Aliamphritea ceti: one gene and its partner. The protein of the gene in region 1 interacts with the protein of each later gene in a pairwise test. Links are inferred from orthologs where the notes say so. Each region holds a gene or a part of one and is shown in the gene's direction. Other genes may lie near its edges.

Evidence for each region.
Region 2: the proteins of gyrA (region 1) and gyrB interact in binary tests that used the Escherichia coli proteins (3 or more experiments, as listed by UniProt). The link is inferred for Aliamphritea ceti from one-to-one orthologs.

The regions. Positions count from the first base shown.
Region 1 is NZ_AP025282.1:1,286,090-1,301,314, forward strand. Bases 1-3,235 are described here. They hold gyrA (DNA gyrase subunit A), read left to right. Parts: upstream 1-392; coding sequence 393-3,035; downstream 3,036-3,235. Other genes in these bases: ubiG (bifunctional 2-polyprenyl-6-hydroxyphenol methylase/3-demethylubiquinol 3-O-methyltransferase UbiG), read right to left, coding at 1-113; serC (3-phosphoserine/phosphohydroxythreonine transaminase), read left to right, coding at 3,167-3,235. Also shown: more of serC, read left to right, coding at 3,236-4,249; pheA (prephenate dehydratase), read left to right, coding at 4,289-5,386; hisC (histidinol-phosphate transaminase), read left to right, coding at 5,417-6,520; OCU49_RS05905 (bifunctional prephenate dehydrogenase/3-phosphoshikimate 1-carboxyvinyltransferase), read left to right, coding at 6,517-8,733; cmk ((d)CMP kinase), read left to right, coding at 8,733-9,416; rpsA (30S ribosomal protein S1), read left to right, coding at 9,443-11,122; OCU49_RS05920 (integration host factor subunit beta), read left to right, coding at 11,201-11,494; OCU49_RS05925 (LapA family protein), read left to right, coding at 11,528-11,833; lipopolysaccharide assembly protein LapB, read left to right, coding at 11,835-13,013; pyrF (orotidine-5'-phosphate decarboxylase), read left to right, coding at 13,040-13,744; OCU49_RS05940 (ComEA family DNA-binding protein), read left to right, coding at 13,833-14,153; OCU49_RS05945 (HvfA family oxazolone/thioamide-modified RiPP metallophore), read left to right, coding at 14,501-14,926; OCU49_RS05950 (HvfB family MNIO-type RiPP peptide maturase), read left to right, coding at 15,025-15,225. UniProt on the Escherichia coli protein: A type II topoisomerase that negatively supercoils closed circular double-stranded (ds) DNA in an ATP-dependent manner to maintain chromosomes in an underwound state.
Region 2 is NZ_AP025282.1:3,875-18,973, forward strand. The notes cover bases 1-3,109. They hold gyrB (DNA topoisomerase (ATP-hydrolyzing) subunit B), read left to right. Parts: upstream 1-400; coding sequence 401-2,818; downstream 2,819-3,109. Other genes in these bases: recF (DNA replication/repair protein RecF), read left to right, coding at 1-404; OCU49_RS00025 (MBL fold metallo-hydrolase), read right to left, coding at 3,077-3,109. Also shown: more of OCU49_RS00025, read right to left, coding at 3,110-4,126; OCU49_RS00030 (SDR family oxidoreductase), read right to left, coding at 4,217-4,969; OCU49_RS00035 (AraC family transcriptional regulator), read left to right, coding at 5,072-6,001; OCU49_RS00040 (TenA family protein), read left to right, coding at 6,397-7,056; OCU49_RS00045 (substrate-binding periplasmic protein), read left to right, coding at 7,506-8,219; OCU49_RS00050 (2OG-Fe dioxygenase family protein), read left to right, coding at 8,582-9,211; OCU49_RS00055 (cysteine desulfurase-like protein), read left to right, coding at 9,224-10,492; OCU49_RS00060 (Lrp/AsnC family transcriptional regulator), read left to right, coding at 10,572-11,045; OCU49_RS00065 (cation:proton antiporter domain-containing protein), read left to right, coding at 11,357-12,934; OCU49_RS00070 (helix-turn-helix domain-containing protein), read right to left, coding at 13,223-13,612; OCU49_RS00075 (2-oxo acid dehydrogenase subunit E2), read right to left, coding at 13,745-15,052; aceE (pyruvate dehydrogenase (acetyl-transferring), homodimeric type), read right to left, coding at 15,071-15,099. UniProt on the Escherichia coli protein: DNA gyrase negatively supercoils closed circular double-stranded DNA in an ATP-dependent manner to maintain chromosomes in an underwound state.

The DNA.
Region 1 (15,225 bases):
TGAAGAGGTTTGAATTCACTTTCTTTATCCCACCACCGGCTGGCAAGTTCTTCGAATTTGGCGATCTCTTCAGGATCGATATTCGCGGAGTGCTGGTTATTTGTGTCGCTCATAGTGCTGGCTGACCGTTCGCTAAAAAATAATGGCAGGGATTTTAGCATTGCTGTCAGGGCGAATACAAAAGGCTTTAGTTTTTCCGGATAGACAGGCGCTAAAAAACGCTAGAAAAAAGTTGTAATACTTTTGGTGATCAGGTATGGCTCAAGGTCTTAATTTTGCGGGATTATTATTGCTTCTTTATGGTATACTTCGGCGGTTCTGATCAGGGCTGTAACTGTATACCCTGATCCATTAATTCTCAGCAGTCTGATTCAAGGATAGCCAAAGCTATTATGGGTGATTTAGCCAGAGAAATTCTGCCAGTTAACATCGAAGATGAACTGAAGCAGTCGTATCTTGATTACGCAATGAGTGTAATTGTTGGACGTGCCTTACCTGATGTCCGTGATGGCCTGAAACCGGTGCATCGTCGGGTACTGTTTGCCATGAGCGAACTGGGTAATGACTGGAATAAAGCATATAAGAAATCTGCCCGTGTGGTCGGGGATGTTATAGGTAAATACCATCCTCATGGTGACAGTGCTGTATATGACACCATCGTACGGATGGCGCAGCCGTTCTCTATGCGTTACATGCTGGTAGATGGTCAGGGGAACTTTGGTTCTGTTGATGGTGATTCAGCAGCCGCAATGCGTTATACCGAAATACGTATGGCGAAGATTTCCCATGACATGCTGGCAGACCTGGATAAGGAAACTGTCGATTTCGTTCCAAACTATGATGGAACAGAGCATATACCGGAAGTATTACCAACCCGCGTACCGGCGCTGCTGGTAAACGGCTCTGCAGGCATTGCTGTTGGTATGGCGACTAACATTCCGCCACACAGTTTGTCGGAAGTTGTACGTGGCTGTATCGCATTGATTGATAACCCTGATATGACCATCGATGAACTGATGGAATTTATCCCGGGGCCTGATTTCCCAACCGGTGCAATTATCAATGGTCGGGCGGGTATTTTACAGGCCTACCGCACAGGTCGTGGCCGTATTTATATTCGTGCCAAGCACCACATCGAAGAAAATGAGAAGAACGGCAAGCAGTCGATCATCTTTACCGAGATTCCATATCAGGTAAACAAGGCGCGGCTGATTGAAAAAATCGCTGAGCTGGTTAAAGAAAAGAAACTCGAAGGTATAACTGAGCTGCGTGATGAGTCCGATAAGGATGGCATGCGGATTGTTATTGAGTTGCGTCGCGGTGAAGTGGCTGAGGTTATTGTTAATAACCTGTTTGCTCAGACTCAGCTACAGAATGTTTTCGGTATTAATATGGTGGCTCTGGTTGATGGTCAGCCACGGACGCTTGATCTGAAATCTATTCTTGAATGCTTCGTTCGTCATCGCCGTGAAGTTGTTACCCGTCGAACAGTTTATGAGCTGCGTAAGGCGCGTGAACGTGGTCATATTCTGGAAGGACTGGCGATTGCCCTGGCAAATATCGATCCGATTATTGAGTTGATTAAAAAATCACCAACGCCTGCTGAAGCTAAAGAGCGACTGTTAGCTAGCCCTTGGGTATTGGGTGATGTGACTTCAATGCTGGAAAGAGCTGGTGAAAATGCTTGTCGTCCTGAAGATCTTGAAGCTCAGTACGGTATGCATGATGGCAAGTATTTCTTGTCACCAGTACAGGCTCAGGCAATTCTTGAGTTGCGTTTGCACCGTCTGACAGGTCTTGAGCACGATAAGCTAATCGGTGAATACCGAGAGCTGCTGGTTAAAATTGCCGAGTTGCTGGAAATTCTGAGCAGTGCTGAGCGTTTGATGGAAGTTATCCGTGAAGAGCTCGAAGCAATTGTTGCTGAATATGGTGATGAGCGTCGTACAGAAATTATCGCATCGCAGCAGGATTTGACAGTTGCTGATCTGATTACCGAAGAAGATATGGTAGTAACCATTTCTCACGGTGGTTACGCTAAGACTCAGCCACTGACTATGTATCAGGCACAGCGTCGTGGCGGTAAAGGTAAGTCTGCCACAGCGGTTAAAGACGAAGACTTTGTAGAAAAACTGCTGATTGCCAGCACGCACGATACTATTTTGTGTTTTACCAATTTTGGTAAAGTTTACTGGTTGAAAGTGTATGAAATACCGCCTGCAAGCCGTGCTGCCCGTGGCCGACCTGTTGTTAATATTCTGCCTTTATCTGAAGGTGAACGTATTACAACTATTTTGCCGGTTAATGAGTACGCTGATGATCACTATGTATTCATGGCAACTGCTGCAGGTACTGTTAAGAAAACGCCGTTGGAGAACTTCTCTCGTCCCCGTTCTTCTGGTTTGATTGCGCTAGCGCTGGATGAAGGTGATTCTCTGATAGGTGCTGCAATTACTGATGGCACTGCTGAAGTCATGCTGATGTCTAATCAGGGCAAGTCTATTCGTTTTGCAGAAGGCGATGTACGTCCAATGGGTCGAACTGCCCGTGGTGTACGTGGAATTAAAATAGCTGAGGACGCGCACGTTATTGCGTTGATTATTCCTCAGGAAAGCGGCCGTATTCTGACAACCAGTATTAAAGGTTTCGGAAAGCAAACGCTGGTTGAAGATTTCCCGACTTATGGTCGTGGTGGACAGGGTGTTATCGCGATGCAATGTACTGAGCGAAACGGTGAGCTTGCCGGCGCAGTACAAATGTTCGAAGGCGATGATGTCATGCTCATCAGTGATAAGGGCACCTTGGTGCGTACCCGCAGTGAAGAAATTTCAGTGCTAGGTCGTAACACGCAGGGGGTTCGTGTAATTCGGATAGCCGACGATGAAAGTCTGGTAGGTCTGGCGCGAATTGAAGAGCCTGATAGTGATGAGATCGAAGGTGAAGAGCTGGAGGCTGCCGGTGAAGGTCAGGCGGTTTCTGACACTGAGCCAGCAGCAGAAGCCCCTGCTGATTCGTCAGAGAGCGATGAAGCATAATATCTGACTGATAATAATGTGCGGCTTTAGCCGCACATTTTATTTTGGAAGATAGTTATTTATGAAGTCTTACAGACCCTTAAAAGCCTCAGAGAAGGCTCTTCGGAAACAGTGTAAAAGAAGTAGTAATCATGACCCGCAAATATAATTTCAGTGCCGGTCCGGCGGCATTACCAGAAGACGTCCTGTTTCGGGCGCAAAGTGAATTACTTGACTGGCAAGGTCAGGGCTTGTCCGTGATGGAAATGAGTCACCGTAGTCCTGAATATGTCTCTGTTGCGAAAAAAGCTGAAAGTGATTTACGTGAGTTGATGAATATCCCTGACAATTATCAGGTGTTATTTATGCAAGGTGGCGCAACCAGTCAGTTCAGCATGATTCCAATGAACTTGATGGGCAATAACGTCAGTGCTGATTATATCAATACTGGTGACTGGTCATCTAAGGCAATCAAAGAAGCTAAGCGATACATTCAGGTTAATGTTGCTGGCAGCAGTGAGGACTCAAACTTTACCGCTGTACCTGCACAGGATGAGCTGCAGTTGGACTCTAATGCTGCTTATGTGCATTACACTCCGAATGAAACCATCCGTGGTGTTGAGTTTGATTATATTCCGGAGACTGGTGATGTGCCGTTAGTTGCTGACATGTCTTCAAATATACTTTCGGGTCCTATTGATGTTAGCCGGTTTGGAATGATTTATGCCGGTGCGCAAAAAAATATTGGTCCGGCGGGCTTAACTGTCGTTATTATTCGTGATGATTTATTACAGGCTCCGGTTGATAAAACGCCTACTTTATTCAGCTACAAAGCGATTGCTGATGCGGACTCGATGCTCAATACCCCGCCAACTTTTGGCTGGTACTTGGCGGGTTTGGTCTTTGAGTGGCTACAGGCACAAGGCGGCGTGCCTGCAATGGATAAATTAAATGATCTGAAGGCTAGTAAGTTGTACAGCTATATCGACAACAGTGATTTCTATACTAATCCTGTGGATATAGCAGTACGTTCACGCATGAATGTTCCTTTTATACTGGCGAAACCTGAGTTGGATAAGTTGTTTCTTACTGAAGCGACTTCAGCAGGGTTGCTGAATTTGGCAGGACATCGCTCTGTTGGCGGTATGCGTGCGAGTATTTATAATGCGGTACCTGAAGCGGCAGTCGATGCTTTAATCGAGTTTATGCAAGACTTCGCTGTAACCCATGGTTAATCAGGTTTGGGTAAGAATAATAAGAGGTTGCTGCAAAATATGAGTAATCAGGAAGCAGAATTAAAAGTATTGCGCGATCAGATTGATAGCATTGATCGTCAAATGCATAAGTTGCTGAACGATCGTGCCCGCTGTGCTCAGCAGGTTGCTGAAGTTAAAGAAAAGTATCAGGCTGGGGATGCTGTGTTTTACCGTCCTGAGCGTGAAGCTCAGGTATTACGCCGCGTTATGGAGCGTAATGAAGGGCCTCTGGCAGATAAAGAGGTAGCGCGTCTGTTCCGTGAGGTCATGTCTGTTTGTCTGGCTCTGGAAGAGCCGATGCGGGTGGCATTTCTTGGGCCTGAAGGGACTTTTACACAGCAAGCGGTTAACAAACATTTTGGCCACTCTGCCCAGGGCGTTCCTTTTAACTCCACAGATGAAGTTTTCCGTGAGGTTGAAGCGGGCAGTGCACACTATGGCGTTGTACCGATAGAAAACTCCACTGAAGGTATGGTCAACCATACACTGGATCTGTTTAAGCGCTTTAATTTACAGATTTGCGGTGAAGTAGAGTTACGGGTACATCACCATCTGTTGCGTAATGATGCCGATGGTATCAGTGGTATTAAACGCATTTATTCTCATCAACAGTCTTTCGCGCAATGCCGTAGTTGGCTGGATAGCCATTTCCCATCGGTAGAGCGGGTCGCGGTTAGTAGTAATGCTGAAGCTGCACGTCGCGCAGCAGAGGAAGGCGATGAAGTTGCAGCAATCGCCAGTGATATGGCTGCTGAGCTGTATCAGATGAATGTTATTACCCGCAATATTGAAGATCAGCCTGATAACTCAACCCGTTTCTTAATTATTGGCGATCAGGAAGTGGGTAAGAGCGGTAATGATAAAACTTCAATATTGGTAACTGCGCAGAATAAGACCGGTGCGTTATACGAACTATTGCAGCATTTTCACGCTTCGGACATAAGTCTGACTCGAATTGAAACGCGGCCTGCAGGGCAAGGCGCATGGAAGTATATGTTTTATATTGACTTTGAAGGGCACTTCAGTGATCCCGATGTTCAGAAAGCACTAGATGCACTGATCGCGGACTCTGTTGAGCTTAAGTTACTGGGTTCTTATCCGGTTGCGGTTATCTGATACGTATCTGTGGCTAAAGAGAATACATACATGGCGTGTGATTTTTATAAGTTAGCTGTTCCCGGTGTAAAGGACCTGAGTCCTTATCAGCCGGGTAAGCCTATTGATGAGCTAGAGCGTGAGCTGGGGATCAGTAACAGCATCAAGCTGGCCAGTAATGAAAATCCTTTAGGCCCTAGTAAGCAGGTGAATGCAGCTATTAATGCCGAGCTTTCTGACTTGAGCCGCTATCCTGATGCAAATGGTTTCGCGCTTAAGCAGGCTTTACAGGAACGCTTTAATATTGCCGCCGGTAAAATTACGCTGGGTAACGGCTCTAATGATGTTCTGGAACTGCTTGGCAGAGTGTTCCTGCAGCCTGGTAATGAAGTCATATATTCTGCACATTCCTTTGTTGTATATATGTTGGTTGCCCAGGCGAGTGGAGCGAAAAGTATAGTGACCCCTGCGCAAGAATGGGGGCATGATCTGGACGCAATGGCAAAAGCTATAACGCCTGAAACCCGGATGATATTTATCGCAAACCCGAATAATCCGACAGGTACCTGGGCAGATCAGTCTGCCTTGGATACTTTTATGGCAAAAGTGCCAGACAATGTTTTGGTTGTGCTGGATGAGGCTTACACCGAGTACGTAACTGAAGCGACCTATCCTGATGGTTTATTGCTGCAAAACACATTCAGTAATCTGATCGTGACGCGGACTTTTTCGAAAGCTTATGGTCTGGCAGCTATGCGGGTTGGCTATGCAGTTGCAGACGCTGCAATCACCGATTTGCTGAACCGCGTACGTCCGCCTTTTAATGTAAATTCACTAGCATTGGCGGCAGCGGTTGCTGCTTTGAATGACGAAGCGCATTTGCAAAGCAGTATTAATCTTAATTTGCAGGGAATGAAACAGCTGGAGCAGGGCTTTACTGAGTTAGGCTTGAGCTGGATTCCATCAGTCGGCAACTTTATCACCCTGGATTGTGGCAAAGAGGCAGCTCCAGTGTATCAGGGGCTACTACAGGAAGGTGTTATTGTTCGGCCTGTTGCTAATTACGGTATGCCGAATCATTTACGTATTACTGTCGGTTTGCCAGAAGAGAATCAGCGTTGTCTGGTTGCGCTAGAGAAGGTGTTGAGTTTGTGAGTGGTTTTTTAGCGCAGCGTATAGCTGTCATTGGATTAGGGTTAATTGGTGGTTCACTGGCTAAAGCGCTGCGTGAACGTGGTCTGTGTAAGACTGTTATAGGTTATGATCGTAACCCGGATGAACTGGCAGCTGGCTTGCGGTTAGGTGTTATTGATGAGGTAGCCGATTCACTTGTTGCTGCTGCTGAAGCAGATGTCGTAGTGTTAGCTGTGCCTGTGAAGGTCATGGAATCGGTGCTGGCTGAATTAAAACCAGCATTGCGCAGCGATACAGTGATTACTGATGTAGGTAGCGTAAAGGGTAATGTTGTTCGGGCGGCAGAAACTATATACGGCACTATGCCGCCATATTTTATTCCTGGGCATCCTATTGCCGGTTCGGAAAAAAGTGGTGTTGCAGCTGCTGATTCGGGGTTATTTAAGTGTCATAAAGTCATCATCACACCGTTACCTGACAGTAACTCAGATGCGGTTACTCTGATAAGCCGTATGTGGCAGTTAGTTGGTGCGGAAGTTTTACGTATGTCAGTTGACCGGCATGACGAAGTACTTGCTGCTACCAGCCATTTACCCCATTTGCTGGCATTTTCTTTGGTAGATACGCTTTCACAGGAACAAGAGCGGAATAATATTTTCCGTTATGCTGCGGGTGGTTTCAGAGACTTTACCCGAATTGCCGCCAGCGATCCGACGATGTGGCATGATGTTGGTATTGCTAATAAAGCCGCTATTTTAAGCAAGATAGACGAATTTTCCGAAGGTCTGGCGCAACTGCGCCAGGCTATCGAAACTGAAGACAGCCGTACCATGCTGGGTGTATTTACCCGTGCAAAAGCGGCTCGTGAACATTTTTCTAAGATTTTATCGGGCTCAGCCTACGCAAACGATATGACTACAACAAAAGAAACCGTATTTCATTTACAGCCTGGTGGTCAGGCTAAAGGTCAGGTACGTGTACCTGGTGATAAATCAATTTCACACCGCTCAATCATGCTGGGCTCTCTGGCGGATGGTGTTACTCATGTCAGTGGTTTTCTGGAAGGTGAGGACAGCCTTGCAACCTTACAGGCGTTCAGAGATATGGGCGTCGTAATTGAAGGTCCACATCAGGGTGAGGTTAAAATTTATGGTGTGGGTCTTAATGGTCTGCGCCAGCCACCGGGCCCTCTTTATGTGGGTAACTCTGGCACCTCTATGCGTTTATTGTCAGGTTTGCTTGCCGGGCAAGCCTTTGATGCTGAACTGACGGGTGATGCATCATTGACTAAACGCCCGATGGAGCGTGTGGCAGCGCCACTACGTTTGATGGGCGCAAAGGTTGAAACGGGCGAGAATGGTTGCCCGCCAGTTAAAGTAACCGGTGCGCAATCCCTGAAAGGTGTTAAGTATGCAATGCCTATGGCCAGTGCCCAGGTTAAGTCATGTCTGATGCTTGCTGGTTTATATGCTGAAGGTACCACCAGTGTGACTGAGCCTGCACCAACCCGTGATCATACAGAGCGTATGTTGCAAGGTTTTGGCTATAGCGTAAATGCATCTGGCGGTGAAATTGATTTGCAGGGTGGCGGTAATCTGCAGGCGACTAATATTGATGTACCTGCTGATATCTCTTCGGCAACCTTTTTCATGGTTGCTGCAGCGATCTCTCCAGATTCCGATGTGACACTTGAACATGTAGGTATTAATCCAACCCGTATTGGGGTTATCAATATTCTTACTCTGATGGGTACAAATATTGAAATGCTTAATGAGCGTGAAGTTGGTGGTGAGCCTGTAGCAGACATTCGTGTACGTTATGCTCCATTGAAAGGTATTCACATTCCTGAAGATCAGGTGCCATTGGCAATCGATGAATTCCCTGCATTGTTTATAGCTGCTGCTTGTGCTGAAGGCGAAACTGTTTTAAGCGGTGCTGAAGAGCTTCGCGTGAAGGAAAGTGATCGTATACAGGCAATGGTTGATGGTCTGAAAATCTTGGGTGCCGATATTGAGGGCACGCCAGACGGAGCGATTATTCGTCAGAGCCAGCTGAAAGGCGGTGTGGTTCAGAGTCATGATGATCACCGTATAGCGATGGCATTCAGCGTGGCTTCATTGCGTGCTACAGAAAATATCGAAATTCGTGAATGTAACAATGTCGCAACGTCATTCCCGAACTTTGTTGAGTTAGCACAGGAGCTTGGCCTGAACATCCGTAAGGAGGATGTCTGATGTCCCATGAATTTCCGGTAATAACAGTTGATGGTCCAAGTGGCTCAGGCAAAGGTACTATTTGTAGTTTACTGTCCCGAGAGTTGGGTTGGTCTTTACTCGATAGCGGTGCTTTGTATCGTTTAGTAGGACTGGCAGCGCGACACCACGGTGTCGCGCTGGATGATGAGGCTGCATTGGTTGTGCTGGCAGCACATTTAGATGTGCAGTTTTTGACAGCACAGTCAGGCGAAGTGCAGATCATTCTTGAAGGCGAAGAAGTGACTGACGTTATTCGCACTGAAGAGTGTGGTGCCGATGCTTCTCAGGTTGCTGCGCTTGGTCCGGTTCGGGATGCTTTGTTAGAGCGTCAGCGGGCTTTTGTTGCTGAGCCGGGATTGATTGCTGATGGCCGTGACATGGGCACTGTGGTTTTCCCTGATGCAGTGCTCAAAGTGTATCTGACTGCGAGTGCTGAAGAGCGTGCGAAGCGTAGATATAACCAGTTGATAAATAAGGGACTGGGTGCTAGTCTTCAAGCAATCACAGAGGATATCAGGGCGCGTGACGCACGGGATATAGGCCGTTCAGTAGCGCCATTAAAGCCAGCTGAGGATGCTATAAAGCTCGATACTACTACTATGGGTATTGATGAAGTCTTGGCGGAGGTGCTGGAACAAGCCAGGCATAAAGGCCTGCGCTAACGACCATTCTGCGAGGGTTGAGGGGTATGAGTGAAAGTTTTGCTGAGCTATTTGAAGAAAGCTTAAAAGAAATCGACATGACCCCCGGGACGATAGTCGCCGGTGTGGTAATGGCGATTGATGGTGATTTTGTCACGGTCAATGCAGGACTGAAGTCTGAAGGTGTCATACCCCGACAACAATTTCTCGATGATAATGGTGAGCTGCTGATAACAGTCGGCGATGAAGTTAGGGTTGCTCTGGTTTCTCTTGAAGATGGTAACGGTGAAACACAGCTGTCCCGGGAGAAGGCTAAACGGTATGAAGCCTGGCAGGTACTTGAGCTTGCCCATGCCAATGATGAAATTGTTACCGGTCATATTACAGGTAAAGTAAGGGGCGGTTTTACAGTAAGCGTAAATTCCGTTAATGCTTTCTTACCAGGTTCTCTGGTAGATATACGTCCTGTTCGGGACACTTCTCATATTGAAAATCAGGAACTCGAATTTAAGCTGGTAAAGCTTGATGCCAAACGGAATAACATAGTTGTATCCCGTCGGGCAGTGCTGGAGACCGCTTATAATCAGGAACGTGAGAAGCTACTGGCGAGTTTAGAAGAAGGACAGCGCGTTAAAGGCGTCGTAAAGAACCTTACTGATTATGGTGTGTTTATTGATTTAGGTGGACTTGATGGTCTGCTACATATAACGGATATGGCCTGGAAGCGAATTCGGCATCCCAGTGAGCTGGTTACAATCGGTGACGAGCTGGATGTTCAGGTCTTACGTTTTGACAAAGAAAAGAGTCGTGTATCTCTTGGGCTTAAACAGCTTGCAACTGATCCGTGGGATGAGTTTATTGATGCTTATCCGGTAGGTAGCAGAGTATCGGCTAAAGTGACGAATTTAACGGATTATGGTTGCTTTGCTCAGATCAGAGAAGGTATAGAAGGCTTAGTACATGTGTCTGAGATGGACTGGAAGAATAAGAATGTTCACCCATCTAAGGTTGTTCAGGTTAATGATGAAGTCGAGGTAATGATCCTCGATATTGATGCTAAGAAACGTCGTATATCACTGGGGATGAAACAGTGCCTGAATAACCCATGGGATACGTTTGCAGATACCCATACTAAAGGCACTAAAATTTCCGGTGTTATAAAGTCTATAACTGATTTTGGTATATTCATTGGCTTAGATGGCGGCATAGATGGTCTGGTGCATTTATCTGACCTTTCCTGGGACGAGCCTGGTGAAGAGGTGGTAAAGCAATACCAGAAAGGCGATAACCTGGAGGCGATTGTACTGGCTGTTGATGCTGAGCGGGAAAGAGTCTCTTTAGGTGTAAAACAATTATCCAGTGACCCGTTTTCTCTGTACGTCGAAGATGTACGTAAAGGTTCGATTGTTAAAGCTGTTATTAGTGTTATTGAGACGCGGCAACTAATAGTAACTCTTGCTGAAGGTGTGGAGGGGGCTATTAAACTTGCTGAGGCAAGCTCTGCTCGTATCGAGCAATTACAGGATCATTTCAAGGTAGGTGACCAGCTTGATGCTTTAGTTATTCAGGTTGACCGACGCAACAGGCATTTGGGGTTATCTGTTAAGCAAGTTGAGAAACATCAGGAAAAAGAGGCAATGGAAGCCATATCGAATCAGGATGTTGCTGGCAGTGGGCCAACAACGATTGGTGATTTAATAAAGGCGCAGATGGATAAGAAAAAATAGACTGGCCAAAAGAGTCTGTTTAGCGGTTTGTTCATTGTTGCTTCATATAAAATACGTTATCAATGCAGGAGGAGAGCTATGACAAAGTCAGAGCTGATCGAGCAACTGATAGATCAGAACCAGCAGCTTTCTATAAAAGATGTAGAGCTGGCGGTAAAAACCATGCTGGATCATATGACAGAATCATTGTCTGAAGGTGAGCGGATTGAAATTAGAGGTTTTGGTAGTTTTTGTTTACACTACCGTGCACCTCGTGTTGGCCGTAACCCAAAAACCGGGGATTCGGTAGCATTATCTGCTAAATACGTGCCTCACTTTAAGCCGGGCAAAGATTTGCGTGAGCAAGTAAATAACAGTTTGGCGGAGCAATAATACGCTGCGTTTTGAGTCATTCAGGGGATAGTAATGCGTTGGTTAAAATATCTGATCATCGTGATGTTGTGTATAGTTGCGTTGGTTGTCGGCATAGGCTTTGCCTGGCTTAATACTGATGATGTGGTGATCAATTTATTTTTTGTAACTTTACCCGAGGCGAGCTTATCTCTTTGGTTGATGGCTAGTTTCGTATTTGGCGGCTTTGCTGGAATTCTGGCAACGGGCGTTGGGATGATGCTGTTAAAGACTCAACTTAAAGCGGCAAAGCGTAAAGTAAATTCTGCTAATCAGGAACTCGACCGGTTAAGAACGGCGTCTCTGAAACAGAGTACCTGAAATGTCAGACCTGCTTTTAATCGGGCTGTTCTTTATAGCAGTAGGCCTGGGATGGTTCCTTGGACGTATGGGGAAAACTGTCCCGGCTGATACATCTTCCGGCTCACTGCAACGTGAGTATTTTGCCGGCCTGGATTACCTGTTAAGTGAAAAAACGGATGAAGCTATTGATAGCTTCATCCGTGCGTTAGAAATTAATTCTGACACCCTTCCTGCTCATATTGCGCTTGCAAAACTATTTCGCCGCAAAGGTGACGTCGATCGTGCAATACAAATTCATCAAAACTTGCTGGCCCGTCCGGACCTTTCTAAACATGATTTTTTACGCATTCAAATTGCGCTGGCAAAAGACTATTTCGCAATAGGGCTTTTTGATCGTGCTGAAAAACTATTGCTGGAGATTAACCAGCAGAATCCACCTGCAGAGCCCCGTCAGAAGGTTTTGACGTTATTAACTAAGCTGTATGAAAAAGAGCGGGAATGGCAACAGGCATTGCAGGTTGCCAGGCAGTTAGCCGCTAATGAAACCCGTGAGATTCAAACTGAACTTAGTCATTATTGCTGTGAGTTAGCGACAGACGATATTAAAAAACATCGTTATAAGCAGGCAAAAGTAAGATTATCACAGGCGCTGAATTACGATAATAATGCTGTCAGAGCTTCTTTATTACGGGCACAAATGGAGATGCAGCAAGCGAACTGGCGGGCTGCTATAAAAGATCTAAAATCAGTTGCTCAGCAAGATCCGGTATTTGTATCTGAAACGGTGCATTTACTTAAGAGTTGTTACTCAGAGTTAAATCGGTCTGACGAATTTGAGGTATATTTAAAACATTGTCTGGTTACAACACCTTCTACGTCTGTGATGTTAGGTATTGCTGATATTATTTTAGAAAAACAAGGGGCTTATCCCGCCGGTATTTTTATTACCGATGAATTAAAGAAGCGTCCAGCGGTGAAAGGTTTTAACAGACTGATTGATTTATATATCTCACATGCGGCCAAAGGCACTAATGAAAGTCTTTTGGTGTTGCGCGGACTGACAGGTCAGCTTGAGCAAAGTAAGCCTGTATATTTGTGTCACCGTTGTGGTTTCTCCGGTAAAAATTTACTTTGGCAGTGTCCTTCTTGTCAGAGCTGGGGTACAACCAAACCAATACAAGGCCTTGAAGGCGAATAACCATTTTATTGATTTAAGAGAAACTGATGAGCAAAAAGCAAATTATCGTTGCCTTGGATTATCCTGATCAGGCGGCTGCATTGGCTATGGCTGAGCGTCTTGACCCTAACCTTTGTCGCGTTAAAGTTGGTAAGGAATTATTTACCCGTGCCGGGCCGGCTATGGTGGAAAAGCTGCATTCAAAAGGCTTCGATGTTTTTTTGGATCTTAAGTATCACGATATTCCTAATACGACAGCTAAAGCGGTTCGCGCGGCAGCAGAGTTGGGTGTGTGGATGGTTGATTTACATGCAAGCGGCGGCAGAAGCATGATGGAAACTGCCCGTAATGAACTGGAAAAAGTTAACGGCGCGGATACCTTGTTGATTGCTGTAACGGTTCTTACCAGTATGGAGCGTAGCGATATGGTTGAGTTAGGTCTGGATCTGGACCCGCTTGATCAGGTAAAGAGATTGGCTTTGCTGGCACAGAGCTCAGGCATGGACGGAGTGGTGTGCTCTGCTCAGGAAGTACAGCCTTTGCGTGAGATTATTAAATCAGATTTCCAGCTGGTAACGCCTGGAATTCGCCCTGCAGATGCAGATGTTGGCGATCAGAAGCGGATTATGACGCCTGGTCAGGCGATTTCTGCAGGGAGTAGTTTTCTGGTGATTGGCCGTCCTATTACACAGGCTGAGAGTCCTGAAACGGCTTTAATTAAAATCCAGCAGGAAGTTACTGGCGCAGGTTGATCAGTCGCTTTTTAGTACTGGTTTGTATCATCGTAATTATCTGTGCTATTTTCATGATTCAACTAGTAATTTTGCAAGGATGCTTACTATGCTTAGATGGAATTTTTATAAAACTATTCTGGTTTCAATTGCATTGATTTTCTCCACATATTTATATGCTGGCGATCATCAGTTAGACATCAACAAAGCAAGTGCAGCCCAGTTGGCTGAACATCTTAGCGGTGTTGGTGCCAAGAAAGCTGATGCAATTGTTGCCTACCGGGATGAACTTGGCGGTTTTAGTAGTCTGGAGCAGTTGAAAGATGTAAATGGAATTGGCGCTGCTTTATTTGCTAAGAATCTTGATCGAATCACTCTCTCAGAGTCTGCCGTCGTTCTGGAAAAGCCGGATCCGGCTTCTTCTCAGTAATTGCTTAAGTATCAGAAAAGCTCTGCATTGCAGAGCTTTTTTATATCTGTCTCAATAATTTACACTCTGCTAGTTTAGAACGATTTTAAGCTAGTCATTGATAGCAATGACGGGAGTGTTTGTATGCTTTTCATTAGATGTTTCTAATTCACTATAGATTACTGATTTTTATCCCATTAGTTTTTCTTCAGGCTTTTCAGTTTAATTTCAGATTGGAAAATTATAGTGAACTCATTCTCAGAGAAGGACACAGAATAGGTATTCGTAGTCCGCTCTTATAATGCTTTTAATATCAAAGTGTTGTTAAACTAAATCCATACGACGATATCTGTAAACCGAGGTGAACTATGAAAACTAAGACTACAATTAAGCCGATTACTGCTGCTGTTGGTGCTGTTCTGCTGGCAGGTGTTGCTGCAATGCCTGTTACTGCTGCAGAAAATCCGTTTGCCGCTCAGGAACTGACTTCCGGTTATCAGCTGGCTGAAGCTGCTAAGAAAGTAGTTGAAGAAGGTAAGTGTGGTGAAGGTAAGTGCGGCGGTTCTGCTGAGAAGTCTTCCGAAGGTAAGTGTGGTGAAGGTAAGTGCGGCGGTTCTGCTGAGAAGTCTTCCGAAGGTAAGTGTGGCGAAGGCAAGTGCGGTGGTTCTTCTGAAAAGTCTTCTGAAGGTAAGTGTGGTGAAGGTAAGTGCGGCGGTTCCGCTGAGAAGTCTTCAGAAGGTAAGTGTGGTGAAGGTAAATGTGGTGGCGAGAAGAAGCCAATCGTTGAAGGTTAATACCTGATACCACATGATTGACCCCTCGTTGAAGTAGAGCCTGTTTGTCAGGCTTTACTTTCCACTGAGGGGTTATGTTTACTCAGAGAGGATAAACCATGACTAATCAAGCATTTCAGATTAAAGGCGCAGGCCTTGGATTTCGTCGCTGTATGGGCGATACGCTTGCTGAAGTCGGATCGGATCGGGTTGATTTTCTGGAGGTTGCTCCGGAAAACTGGATGCGGTTAGGTGGTCGGTTTGCAAAACTGTTCCGCCGTTATACTGAGCGTTATAACTTTGTTGCTCATGGTTTATCT
Region 2 (15,099 bases), 1.3 Mb from region 1 along the record:
AAGTTCTGGCAGACAATTTAGTGCGTGACCGGAAACAGGGTTTTACCAGTGCCGGGCCGCAGCGGGCTGATCTTAGGGTTAAGGCCGACGGGCATAATGCTGCAGAGCGGCTTTCCCGGGGTCAGAAGAAGATTGTTGTCAGCGCGTTAAAGCTGGCGCAAGGCGCATTATTTTATAAGCTTAACAGCCGTGCCTGTGTGTATTTGATTGATGATTTACCCTCAGAGTTGGACGATCATCACTGCCGGTTGTTTTGTCAGTATTTAGAGAAAAGCAGTAATCAGTGTTTTATCACCTGCGTGGATAAAACAACATTGAGCGAGTTTTGGTCTCAGGAGACTCAGGTGAGTTTTCATGAGATACATCAGGGTGAGTTTATCACCCAGGATCAGGAGATTTTATGAGCGAGCAGGAATACGATTCTTCCAGTATCAAGGTTCTTAAGGGCCTTGATGCGGTTCGTAAGCGCCCGGGTATGTATATTGGCGATACTGACGATGGCAGCGGTTTGCACCACATGGTATTTGAGATCGTCGATAACTCCATTGACGAAGCCCTGGCCGGTTATTGTAGTGAAGTTAGGGTAGTTATCCATGCTGACGAAAGTGTCAGTGTGTCGGATAACGGCCGTGGTATCCCTACTGATATCCATGAAGAAGAAGGTGTGTCTGCTGCAGAAGTTATCATGACGGTGTTACATGCCGGTGGTAAGTTCGATGATAACTCCTATAAAGTATCCGGTGGTCTTCACGGTGTAGGTGTTTCTGTTGTAAATGCCCTCTCCTCAAAGCTGAAGCTGACCATTCGCCGTAATGGTGAAGTCCATGAGCAAACGTATCGCCATGGTGAGCCTGATGAGCCGCTCAAGGTTGTTGGTCAGACTGAAACTTCTGGTACTTTATGCCGTTTCTGGCCATCAGAAGATACGTTTAAGAACATCGAGTTTAAATTCGATTTACTGGCTAAACGTTTGCGTGAACTTTCCTTCCTGAATTCCGGTGTTGCGATTCGTCTGATTGATGAGCGTAGCGGTGCTGAAGAACTGTTTGCCTATGAAGGTGGCCTGGGGTCTTTTGTTGAGTTCCTGAACAACAACAAATCACCTATCAATAAAATGTTTCATTTCAATACTACGCATGAAAATGGAGTAGGTGTTGAAGTGGCAATGCAGTGGAATGATAGCTTCCAGGAAAGTATTCACTGCTTTACTAACAACATTCCACAGCGTGATGGTGGTGCTCACCTGTCTGGTTTCCGGACCGCACTGACCCGTGGTTTGAATACTTATATTGAAAGTGAAAAGCTCAATAAAACCGGTAAAACCAGCACGACAGGTGATGATTGCCGTGAAGGTCTGACTGCGATTATTTCAGTTAAAGTACCTGATCCTAAGTTTTCGTCTCAGACCAAAGATAAGCTGGTTTCTTCGGAAGTAAAAACGGCTGTTGAGCAGGCAATGTATGAATTGCTGAATGACTTCCTACAGGAAAACCCACAGGATGCCAAAGCAGTTGTTACTAAGATGATTGATGCGGCCCGGGCCCGTGAAGCGGCGCGTAAAGCCCGTGAAATGACCCGCCGTAAAGGCGCGCTGGATATTGCAGGCTTGCCAGGTAAACTGGCGGATTGTCAGGAAAAAGATCCGGCCCTTTCTGAAATTTACCTGGTGGAGGGTGACTCAGCTGGCGGATCAGCCAAGCAGGGTCGTAACCGTCGAACTCAGGCTATCCTGCCGCTTAAAGGTAAGATACTTAACGTTGAAAAAGCCCGCTTCGATAAGATGCTGTCATCTGCTGAAGTGGGTACCCTGATTACCGCGTTAGGTACAGGCATCGGCCGGGAAGAATTTAACCCTGATAAACTGCGTTATCATCAGATCATCATCATGACCGATGCCGACGTGGATGGCTCGCACATCCGTACTCTGCTACTGACGTTCTTCTTCCGTCAAATGCCGGAAATCATCGAGCGCGGACATGTGTATATTGCACAGCCACCCTTGTATAAGATTAAAAAAGGTAAGCAGGAACAATACCTTAAAGACGATGATGCGTTAGATAATTATTTGCTTCAAGGCGCGCTGGACGGTGCTTCTATGCACGTGAATACTGATGCACCGGGTATTTCAGGCCCGGGACTGGAAGATGTCGTAACCCAGTATCGCAAAGTTGACCGTATGATTGCCCGCCTGTCACGGATTTATCCTGAGCCTATTCTGCGTCAGATGGTGTATACCAAGCGCCTTAACGAAGCAGATATGCGTGATGATCAGAAAGTATCCGAATGGATAGATTTGGTTTGTGACGGCCTTGGCGATTCGCTTGATGGCGGTGATGTTTACACCAGTGGCGCTCACGAAGACAAGGAACATGAAGGCGTATTCCTGCCGGAAGTAAACGTTCTGCAGCACGGTGTTAACAACAAGTACCTGTTCGATCAGACCTTCTTTGAATCAAAAGACTACGCATCGCTGACCGCTTTGGGTGAGACTTTAAATGGCCTGCTGGAAGAAACTGCTTACTTCAAGCGTGGTGAACGTACGCTGGAAACCACAGACTTCTCTCAGGGCCTTAACTGGCTGATGGATCTGTCTAAACGTGGCCACAGCATCCAACGCTATAAGGGTTTAGGTGAGATGAACCCTGATCAGCTGTGGGAAACCACAATGGATCCGGATGTTCGCCGTATGCTGCAGGTAACAATCGATGATGCGATTGGTGCGGATCAGCTATTTACTACCCTGATGGGTGATGAAGTAGAACCGCGTCGTAACTTCATCGAAACCAATGCGCTGAATGTCTCTAATCTTGATTTCTGATGCTCTGTGTCGAATCTCATATAGCGTGAAACAGTGAAGCCAGGAAATACGGGGCCGTTTCATCCTATGTGAGATTTGGATACTCTGAGATTCAAATAAGTAAATGTCTAAAAAAGCAGCCTATTGGCTGCTTTTTTGTTATCGGTATTGTCAATTACAGTGGGTGACAGTTGTGTTTACTTACCAATCGATAATATTTTAATTCCTGACTGAATATATCTAGGTAGTAAGGGGGTAGCCTGTGCGCTGCTCTCCCGGTTATTGCTTAATCATACTGAGTGAATTATCAGAAAATTGATAAGGTATGCCTATCTCAAGTGCGATGAATCCGGATGATTTTATTCCTGCATCAGCTTTGGCTTTTTCGAGCCGTTTAACAGGTTCGTTAAATGGTTCTGCGCTCAGCTGGAAGGTTCCGTAATGCATTGCAACAGAGACCTCAGCTTGAAGCTCAGTATGAGCCTGAACCGCTTCTTCGGGATTCATATGTACAGATTTAAAAAATTTTCTTGGTGCGTATGCCCCAATCGGTAAAAAAGCGATATCAATTGGCCCGAAATGCTCAAAAGTTCTTTGATAGTGATCGGAATAGCCACTGTCGCCACCAAAATAGATTTTCTGATCATTGATTTCCAGCATATAGCTACCCCACAAGGTAGTATTTCGGTCAAATAATGAACGGCCGGAAAAATGCTGAACGTCTAGAAACCATATCTTAAAGTTTTCCTCAACCTGTGATGAATGCCACCAGTCTAACTCCGTAATTTTAGTAGAACCTTTTAGTCGCTTACCCACACCTAAGCCCGCATAAATTTTAGGATCATCCCTGTGTATTAATTTCTTAATAGAATTTAAATCCAAATGGTCATAGTGATCGTGGCTGATAATGACCATATCGATCGGAGGTAAGTCATCGAGCGCTATTCCGGGTGTGTGAATCCGTTTCGGACCTATAAATGATAAAGGGCTGGTACGCGCTGAAAAAACCGGGTCTGTTAATATGTTGAAACCTGCGGACTGAATCAGAAAGGTGGCGTGATTTATAAAAGTAATTCTTGTTTCATTTTCTGAGGTTCTGCTGAGAGGTGATTTATCTTCAGCAACTTTTAGCTCTTCGGGCCACTCAGCCCTTCCTGTCTCAGATGTAAGGTTCCCCCAGACAACTTCCCAGAAAGAATGCATTTTCACGGTATGAACGTTTTCAAATATACCATTCTTCATGTTTTTTGATTGGTAGGGCGCATTCATACTATTGGAACCACAGGCAATAATTAAAAAAGATAAGAAAATAATGCTGATTTGCTTCATAGATATATCGAATTAGTAAATTGAGAAACACTGCGAAGTGTTGCACTTAATGTAGGTAAGGGTTTGTGAAAGAGAGACCGACATTATGTTTCACTGACTTAAAGCAATGGCATCCGGGCCTGCGGGTAAGCGTACCGGGCAGCTATGGCTGGATACCGCATACCATATAGCATTAACAACATCTTCGGGCTTAGTGAGTTCCTGTTGAGACATTTCCTGTTGAAACTCGCCGGTTACCTGTTTCAGGAGTGCGTTGTACTCACTTGTAGGCCCTTCTGCTTTTGAAATTTCATCCCGTGCGCTTTGACCAAAGCTGGTTGAAGGGGAAAGGCCAGGAATGATAAGCACAGTACGAATACCTAATGGTTCCAGCTCCAGTGCCAGACATTCGGTATATGTATTTACCGCCGCTTTACTGGCTGTATAGGCAGACATAAAAGTGAGTGGTTTTAATGTTGTGCTTGACGATAGATTTATGATCGTACCGGATTTTCTTTTCCGCATTTGTGGTAACACTTCACGGATCATATTAAATGTGCCGAAGGAATTGGTATTAAATAGTTTTTCAACGGTTTCATTTGGCGTATTTTCAAACGGCGCCATATACCCTATACCGGCATTGTTTATCAGTACATCTATTTCACCAGCGTCTTTTACTGCACATCTGATACTGTTTTGATCAGTTACATCTAAGGGTAAAATCCGCAGGCGGTTAGATTCCGGGAATAGTGAGTAATCGGGCTTACGCATCGTTGCTATAACAAACCATCCCTGTTTGAGGAAGAAGTGTGCAGTTTCCAGTCCAAAACCGGAAGAACAGCCCGTTATCATTACAGTGTTCATGATGATGTAACCTGTGAATAGTATGAATATTAAACAAAGATAGAGATGTAGTAGCAAACTTTCTATAATGAAAAGTCCTTATTGTTTTATCAGGAGTCCGGTTTGGCTGATCCGCTGTCTGATATTATTTCTTTACTGCGTCCTGGGATTCTTGAAGCAAAGTATCTGGAGGCATCTGAAGCATTTTCAGTATGTCGTGATGATTTGAAAGGACCGTTTTATTGCATGCTTATAGAGGGTAATGCGTGCCTGGAAGTCAGAGGTTCAGAACCTGTAGAACTCCAGTCCGGCGACTTTTTTCTGATACCAAATGTGACGTCTTTCACATATTCCAGCCTTGTTCCTTCTCATCAGCCGAACGTTCAGGCTATTCCCGTTCTGCATGAGGATGGTGTTCACCGTATCGGAGCAAAGGGCGTGAAGGTTCACCTGAGACAGTTAATGGGGTATTGCCAGTTTGCCAGCTCTGACGCTCATATACTGTTGTCCCTGCTTCCGGAACTGATTGTTGTACGCGATTCGAAACGGCTCGAAATGTTGGCCAAAATGGTCAGAGAGGAAATAAGCACGATTCTTCCCGCCAGGGATACAGTCATTGATCATCTGCTGCAGCTACTTCTGATTGAGGCGTTCAGGTTTCATGCTGAAATAGACAGTAATGAAGGGCTGTTTAAAGGTCTGGCCGATTCCCGAATTCGTATTGCGTTACATGCAATGCATGATAAGCCGGAATATCCCTGGTCAATTAAAGGTCTGGCGTCCGAAGCAGGCATGTCCCGATCAGTTTTCTTTAAGCAATTTCGAAACTTGCTGGGTGTGACACCGATGATGTATCTGCTCAACTGGAGAATGACATTGGCGAAGCATTTCCTGAATCGTGGTGAGGAAAGCGTGTCGGAAATTGCCTATAAACTTGGATACGGGTCAGCCAGTGCATTCAGTACGGCTTTTACACGTTATGTCGGGCATGCGCCTTCTCGTTACAGAGAACTTATGGGTTTTAATCATATGGATGAACACTTAGCTAAGTAATGTTGGTTTTCCTCTATTCAATCGTATTGAACCATTACCTTCGTTCGACTCTGGTGAGTGATTTTTAAGCATCTCAGAATATGTGAGAAAAGCTGCGAACGGTTTCACTACTTATGAGATTTTTCTGTGTATAGACATCTCACATAGGCTGAAATAGCCTCATGTTTCCTGGCTTCACAGCTTCACGTTATATGAGATTCGACAGAATCTTTAATTAAGTTTATGCATAAAAAAGCAGGCTAAGGTCTGCTTTTTTTATGGCAAATAACAGCTAATAGTCTTGCCTTGTAACAGAAGCAGACACACTTCAAAGCGTTTTTTGTTACAGTTCTTATTCGTTGAAATGCACCCTTTTGTGTCATTTAGCGCTTCTAATCTAGGATAGGGATCCTTTAATGAGACCGACTGAACAACTCTGTGGCAGTTGCCAGGATGACTGGACCGCTGCTACCAACCACCCTTTCTGCCAGGAGCTGGCTCAGGGGATATTACCTTTAAGTAAGATGAAGTGGTATTTGGCACAGGATTATCAGTTTATAGAATCCTTTGTACGCCTGTTGGCGACTGCAATTGCCCATGCACCCCGGTTAGAGGATAGCATTCCGGCTGCGCAGTTTTTGGCACTGGTTACCGGGCCTGAAAATACCTATTTTCAGCGCTCTTTTGCAGCCTTGAATATGAGCCCTGAAGAGCAATCATCCCCGGCTGCACCTGAGACAGTAGCGTTTCTGCAGTTGATGGACAGTGCTCGTGATTCGGGCCGTTATGAGCAAATGTTGGCAGTCCTTGTGGCTGCGGAATGGACTTACCTTTCCTGGGCTGAGCGCTATATTGATTATCCCCAAGATTTACCATTTTGGTTTGCTGAGTGGATCGATCTGCATTCTGGACCAGGTTTTAGTGGGGTGGTGGAATATTTACGGCATCAACTGGATAAGGCATGGATAGATCTCACAGTAGATCAACAGGAGGCGGCTACAGCGAGATTCAAGACTGCGATGCGCTTGGAACGAGCATTTTTTGATGCTGCCTATCGGGTTTCTGTTGCGGTATAAGTGATCTGAAATAGTCGTTAGTGGTCGTGTTAATGCAATGGTGTAGCTTAACAAAAAGCGTTATTTTTTATAGATATTTTGTTTTTTATTCACTTTCCTCGCTATGAGTACTTTGTAGAGTGCTTTTGATTGAAAGGAATGGATATAGTAAATATTTGTTAGAGGATAATGCTGGCGATGACTCTCTTGTTTGAGATCATGAATCCTTTAATTTTTTGCTGGAAGTTAAGACATGAGTTGTTTGAAATTTCTATTCAGGAATAGTGTGTTTACTCTTATAAAAGTTTAGATCAGGGAATCCTGACAGCTGTTCCATCAATGTCGTACGATTAAAATTTGAGAGCTATTTTTCATGATATAAGTTTAATAGCTGCTTCTGTAGGTATCTTATTGTTGCAGGGAGGTACCTGAGATGCTTATGAGTTTGTGTTGTCAGAGGCTGTAAACAGATGAAAATATTGAAACTCGCTGTTCTTTTTATCTTTTGTTTTCCTGGCATTTTATTTGCCCATAGCGTGATGGAGTTTACGACGATTGAGAAATCGTCCTATGCAGCTATTAGCGAGCGGGTGCTGAGAGAGGCGTATGAGCGCTTAGGAATTGATATGCGTGTGATTAGCCGGCCTGCACAGAGAGCGATCCATGATGCGAATCTGGGGACGGTGGATGGCGAGTTATACCGGATAAAAGACGTACATCTGAAGTATAAAAATCTGATTATGGTGCCTGTGCCTGTCGGCATCATGGAAGGTGTGGGAATTACTACACAAAGTGATTTATCTATGTCTGGCTGGGACGATTTGTCTTCTCAGCGTGTCTGTATACGTAACGGGGTCAAGTTTGCTGAAAAAGGCGTTGGCGATCTGAAAGTCAGTGTTGTTAATTCTAATAGTCAGCTATTTAGCATGCTGGGTAAACACAGATGTAATGTGATTGTCATTGCTCATCTCACCAGTATTCCACTGACACTGGACTTTGCTAAGCGTAATAAGACTTCTCTTTATCAGAGCGTTTTGCAGGTTTACCCGCTTTATCATTATCTTCATAAGAAAAATGCCAGCTTAGTGCCACGGCTCACGGCAGTCTTGCAGGAAATGGAAACCGAAGGGCGAATCGCTGCAATACGTGATGCCTATATTGCTGAGATATCTGCGCGGAATTAAATTGCCCGTGAATTGGAATGAATTTCCTGTTTATAACTTCATTCTGTTTATCAGTCTGGTCTGACTGAGCATCTACAACCCTCCCACCCCTCTTCCTATCGTGTATTTGATAATCGATCAGTTGTTATTGAAATAGCCAGCCAGGCATGTAATTCAGATTAAAGATCGAACAGCATAATTTATTTGTTTAATTGTTATTTAATGAATAATTAATCTACATATTGCGTTAATCTCTGCATATAAAGCGAAATCTATTCCGACCTTCCCCGTTAATATATTGCTTATCAATTAGCTGATCACAGCGGTTACCAAATAGGCCGCTCACTGGTTAGCTCCAGTGTTATTAACAGAGGTATTGCAACATGATCCAGTCTGATGAGTTTTTACTGGAATTAGGTCAGCTGACTGAACAGAGTGTTATGTGTTTGGCGCCCTCTTTTAAAGCTTTACCGCCAAGCGACTATCTTGATGGCGCATATCGCCTGAGACGCTTTTCTCATTTCAGAATTCAGCAGGGGGTTCTTACCCGCTTACCTACAAAGGCTTTTGTTCAAAGCGGTGACATAAATACATTTCAGGGCAGCGTTGAACGTATTTATCCGGAAATAGAAGACGATGTCACCGAAACAGCAGCATTCCAAAATATGCTGATGGGTTTTAAAGCAAAAGCCGGTGTCAGTGATGACCAGTCTATTGAAGTGCACCAGATGCGCATTATTGCGAATAACGATGCCCTCACAGAAGCTGCTCCAGAGGGTGTACATCAGGATGGTTTTAAAAGCCTGGCGGTAGTTGTTATCGAAAGAAGCAATATTAAGGGCGGTGAAATACAGGTGCATACTGCTAAAGACAGTGCACCTTTCATCAGTCACACCTTTGATAATGGTGAGTTCGTGGTGCTCAATGACCAGCGTTTCTGGCACAGCGCGACAGGTTTAGAGGCCACTCAGGATGAAGATGCCTATATGGACGCTTTTGTGCTCACAGCCTGAAGGAGAATAATTATGACTCAGTTAATGGTTGAGAAAGTACGTAAGCAGTTTCCGGCTTTACAGCAGGAAGTTAATGGTCTGGTTCCGGTTTTCTTCGATGGACCTGGTGGTGCTCAGGTCAGCCAGTCAGTTCTTGAGGCAATGACAGGCTATTTAGGCCGCTACAATGCCAATCTTGGTGGTGCGTATTTCTCCAGTCATAAAACCAGTGAGTTAATGGCTGATGCACGTCAGGCCGGGGCTGATTTTTATAACGCCGGAAGTAGTGATGAAATTATATTCGGCGCGAATGCAACAACGCTGACGTTTGCATTCAGCCGTGCCATTGCCCGTGACTGGCAGGTCGGTGACGAAATTATTGTGACGGCACTGGATCACTACTCCAATGTATCGCCCTGGGTACTGGCTGCTGAAGAGAAAGGCGTCATTGTGCATCAGGTTCAGGTGAATGAAACGGATTGCACGCTTGATTACGAACATCTGACTGCCCTGCTAAGTTCGAAAACTCGTCTTGTGGCCTGTACTTATGCGTCGAACACAACCGGTTCTATCGTCGACATGCATAAGCTGATTGAGCAGGTAAAAGGCCATAGTCAGGCACTTACCTATATAGATGCGGTTCACTACGCACCGCACCAACTGATTGATGTACAGGCGCTGGATTGTGATTTCTTGGTGACTTCAGCCTATAAATATTTTGGCCCGCATCTGGGTGTGTTGTATGGCAAGGCACAAGTACTGGAAAAATTACGGCCATATAAAGTTGCGCCGGCAAAGGACGTGAATCCTAACCGCTGGGAAACTGGTACGCAGAATTATGAAGCGCTGGCAGGATTTATTGCTGCTGTTGAATATCTGGCTTCACTTGCAGATAACCAAAGTTTAAGCCGGCGTAAGCGACTGATAGAGAGCTATCGAAAAATTGCCGATCATGAACTTCAGTTAAGTCGTAGCTTTTTGAAAAGGCTTGCTGAATATCCTCAGATCAGAATATTTGGTATTGAGGATGTAGCTACCGAGGATGTGAGGACTCCTACGTTTGCGTTTCGGATTAATCATGTTGAACCGCGCAGGGTGTCAGAATTTTTTGGTGAGCATCATGTGTGTATCTGGGACGGTAATTTTTATGCTCAGGGCTTATATGAACAGCTTGGCCTGACCGATATTGGCGGTGTTATCCGGGTTGGATGCATGCACTACAATACTCCGGCTGAAATTGAGAAGTTCTTTAATCTGCTGGATCAATTCTTAGCGCAGCAAGTGAAAATCAGCATCTGCTAGGTTTGTCATAGTCGCTTATTCTGTATTCAAAGCATAAAATATTTATTATTTTATCTAAAAGCAGAATAAGTATTCTTCTATGACAATGAATTTGGATAGTACAGACCGAAAAATCCTTAAGCTACTGCAGCAGGATGCCAACCTATCTGCGTCTGAGCTGGCAGAGCGTGTCAGCTTGTCACAATCTCCCTGCTGGCGGCGTATTAACCGGCTCCAGGAAGAAGGCTATATAAAACATCGTGTTGCCCTTCTGGACAGGCAAAAGCTGGGGTTAAGCTTAGTTGTGTTCGTGAACATTAAGCTTTCAGCTCATGGCTGGAATATGTTGAATGAGTTTGAAGCCTCTATTGTCAGTTTTCCGGAAGTTCTGGAATGCTGGACTATCTCCGGTGGTATGGATTATACCCTGCGGGTAGTGACTCAGGATATCTCAACTTATGAGCAGTTCCTGCGTAGCCGTTTGCTACAGCTACCTCATATTCAGGAAGCGCAAAGCAATATTGCTATGACTGAAGTGAAAAATACAACGCAGCTTCCTTTAGACGATATTTGAAGCTTTCGTTCCTGATATCTGGCTAATAGTTGTGTTAAAGACAGTATTGTTGATTTTAAGTCGCTGATAATTGCTGAAATGTCTGTGCTTTTTCAGTCAGAAGTAATCTTTGTACCCAGTTCACGTAAATAGTTAACCGAAAGCAGCCTACAGGCTGCTTTTTTATTGTTTAATAATATTTAAATGCGATGATTGCTGCTCGGTATGAATACCCCTGAGATAGTAGGGGTTTTTCAGTCCGAATACCGCTACGGCGGTTGGTGGTTCACTCACAATTACTCAATAAGTTAACAAACCTACAGCGGAATAGAATGGATTTTATCTGGATCTTATTTGCATTTATGTGTGGCCTGGGAATGAAGTTAATTTCTCTGCCGCCTTTAATCGGTTATCTGCTGGCGGGGTTTGTGCTTCACTTTGCAGGAGTAACTCCGGACGATACGCTTTATACACTGGCGGATCTTGGTATTACTCTAATGCTGTTTACTATTGGCCTTAAGCTGGAAGTAAGAAGCCTGCTTAAAGCTGAGGTGTGGGCAGGTGCGTTGTCTCATATGGGCATCTGGATTCTGTTGTTCTTCGGGGTGGCGTTAGGTCTTGGGGCTATGGCCCTGCCCTTCTTTTCGGATCTGACCTGGCAGAGCGCCGCATTGATCGCCTTCTTACTGAGCTTTAGCAGTACGGTTTGTGTCGTCAAACTGTTGGAAGAAAGCGGTGAAATGAAAACCCGGCATGGCAAACTGGCCATTGGTGTACTGGTCATGCAGGACCTGGTAGCTGTGCTGTTTATGGCGGTTGCTACAGGTAAAGAGCCTTCTATTTGGGCGTTTGGGCTTATAGGGCTGGTATTTTTACGGCCGCTGTTCGATTTGCTTCTGAGTAAATCAGGCCATGGTGAGTTATTGCCTTTAGCTGGCTTTTTTCTTGCGTTAGGTGGCTACGAACTGTTTGAGCTGGTGGGTATAAAAGGCGATCTGGGCGCGTTGATGTTAGGTGCCCTGTTGAGTGGTAGTCCTAAAGCGACAGAACTCTCGAAAAACTTACTGAATTTCAAAGATTTATTCTTAATAGGCTTCTTTCTGTCGATCGGTTTTACCGCTTTGCCGGATTGGCCCATGTTTTTCACGGCAGTGCTGCTGGCGCTGTTGTTACCGCTGAAATTTTTCTTATTTTTCAGCCTGTTTACTCGCCTAAAATTGCGAGGACGTACGGCATATCTGAGTGCACTGACACTGACTAATGTCAGTGAGTTTGGTTTAATCGTCGCGGCGCTGGCGGTGGATACTGGCTGGATTACAGAGCAATGGCTGGTCATTATTTCTCTGGCGGTTTCCATCTCCTTTGTGTTTACCAGCACGGCTTATAAGCGGGCTCACGAAATTTATGGCCATAATAAGGACATGATCAAGCGGTTTGAAAAGCCTGCCCGCCTGAAAGAAGACGTTATGGAGCAGCCAGAAAAAGCAGAAATTCTGGTGATTGGTCTGGGGCGTGTTGGACTAGGTGCCTATCATGCCCTGCACAGTATGGCGGGTGACCGGGTATGGGGCATAGATGCCGATCGTTCCCGGGTGAAAAAGATGCGCAGTGAGGGTATGAATATTTGTCACGGTGACGGCGAAGATGCTGATTTTTGGGAGCAGTTAAATTTGTCTAAAGTGAAGCTTGTACTACTGGCGTTACCCTCAATTGAAGATAGCCGCAATATCGTACTACAGGTGAATAAATCCGGCTTTGAAGGCAAAGTTGCTGCGATTGCCCGCTATCAGGATGAGCATCAGCAATTAATCGATGTTGGCATTGATAAGGTATTTAACTTCTTTACTGAAGCCGGTTTTGGTTTTGCTGAAGAAAGTATGCTGATGATTCAGGAACGGCCTGAGGTTTAAATCTTAGACCTGATACTGTTTTATAGTCTGCTAAAAACAGATGAGACGCCTTCAACGTCAGTAAGGCGTTATCAGGATAATTACTGCGGGCCTTGATCAGGAACAAGCGCGTCCATTGGGAAAAGAAGCTTTACTCTGCCAAGTGGAGTTTGCTTGTTCACTGCTTACGACTGTGAAATCTGACTGAAACTCAATCTATATGCCATCATCGATGGCCATACTGCTGCTTTTACACAATGTCGCATGTTGCTGAGCATGCAGATCTGAGTTTCCAGCCAAACATAGGGCTTAGTCGTTGTTAAAGCTTTGATAGGTTTCCAGACGGCGGCCAAGCTCTTCCAGCTCATCAGCAATGGTTAGAGTCTGTGCGTGTAATCGAGAGATGTTCTCATGGATCCGTGACAGTTCAGTGGTATCGCCTGTCAGGTTACTTGGCTCTTCGCCCTGACCGACTAAAAGCCAGGTAGGTGCAACGTTGAGTATGCCGGCGAGCATCGCCAGACGGCTGGAACGTGGTTCTGAACGGTCAGATTCCCAGGCTTTCAGTGTGGTGGTATTTACACCTAAGCGACGGGCAAGTTGTGAGCGGGTAATATTTTGTGATTCCCTGGCACGCACTAAGCGTCCTCCCAGAGTGGCAGACATAGATTCATGATTTGATTCTTCGATAAAAGCCACTTGATAGTTCCTTATGTAATTAACGAGCAACAATCATACGGGCATAGTTGATGAATAACTATAGTACGTATGGACTTGCGGTTTTTAGACAGACACTCTGAGCTTAGAGCTACTTCATTACCGTTGTAATATTTATAACAGCAGTTGTTTGATATCCCTCAATTTATTGCTGATATAGGCCATAAACCGACCTGCTTCTGCACCATTAATTACCCGATGATCGAAGGATAAACTTAAAGGTAGCAGTAAGCCTGGCTGGAAGGCTTCACCATCCCAGACGGGTTTTATGGTGGCTTTTCCGACACCAAGAATAGCTACTTCCGGGCCGTTAATAATAGGTGTGAAACCACTTCCCCCATTGCTCCCCAGGCTAGAAATGGTAAAGCATCCACCCTGCATGTCGGCAATTTTAAGCTGCTTGTTTCTGGCTTTATTAGCCAGTGCATTGATCGTACTGGCCAACTGGCTGACAGATTGCTGGTTGGCGTTTCTGATCACAGGTACGACTAAGCCTGCAGGGGTATCTACCGCGACCCCAATGTTTGTGTATTGCTTATAAATAAGCTGTGTTCCGTCCGGATGTAGCGAACTATTGAATCGGGGGAATTTTACTAATGCCCTGGCGATTGTGAGCACAATAAAAGGCAATATACTGGGTGTTTTTTCCAGTCCGTATGCTTCAGGCTGAATGGTTTTTCGGAAGGCTTCAAGATCGCTGATATTTGTTTCATCAAATAATGTGACATGCGGAATATTAAGCCAGCAACGGGTCATATGTGCGGAGGTTGCTTTAGCGATTGAAGATAAACTTTGGGTGTCAGTATCACCAAATCGGCTAAAATCCTCCTTTGGCAGTGGCGGAATTGCAGCGGACGATATCACCGGCTGGGACGCTTTGATCAGTTGTTGTTTAACGTATGCATGAATATTTTCTTTGAGGATTCGCCCACCAGGTCCAGTACCGTTAACCTGCGTCAGATTCACTGAAAACTCACGCGCCAGTTTGCGTACGGCCGGGCCTGCATAGTAGCTGCCCTGCTGTTTAATAACTGAGTTACTTATGGCCGGTGTAACGCTGACTGGGCTTTGCGGAGCAGGCATTTGGTTTGCAGATAGCACCGCTGGTGATGATTTTGCTGTTTTTTCAGTCAGTACGGTCTCTACTTGTGTATCAGTATTGATAGGCTCATGAACAGGAGTTTCCTGAGCCGTTATTTTAACCTGCGCAAGTGGGTGATCTTTGCTGACGCGATCGCCGATCTGAACCAGCCATTCGGTGACTAATCCCGAGATTGACGCAGGAATTTCAACTGAAGCTTTGTCCGACTCTATGACCAGCATAGGATCACCGGCTGTAATTTCATCGCCCAGTTCAATGCAATACTCAACTACGTCGCCAGCACCGTCTACATCTGGCATTAATACGATTTCCGTTGTCATACAGTAATCTCCTCTGATTCAGATAGTGGCCGGATCGATCTTAGTTT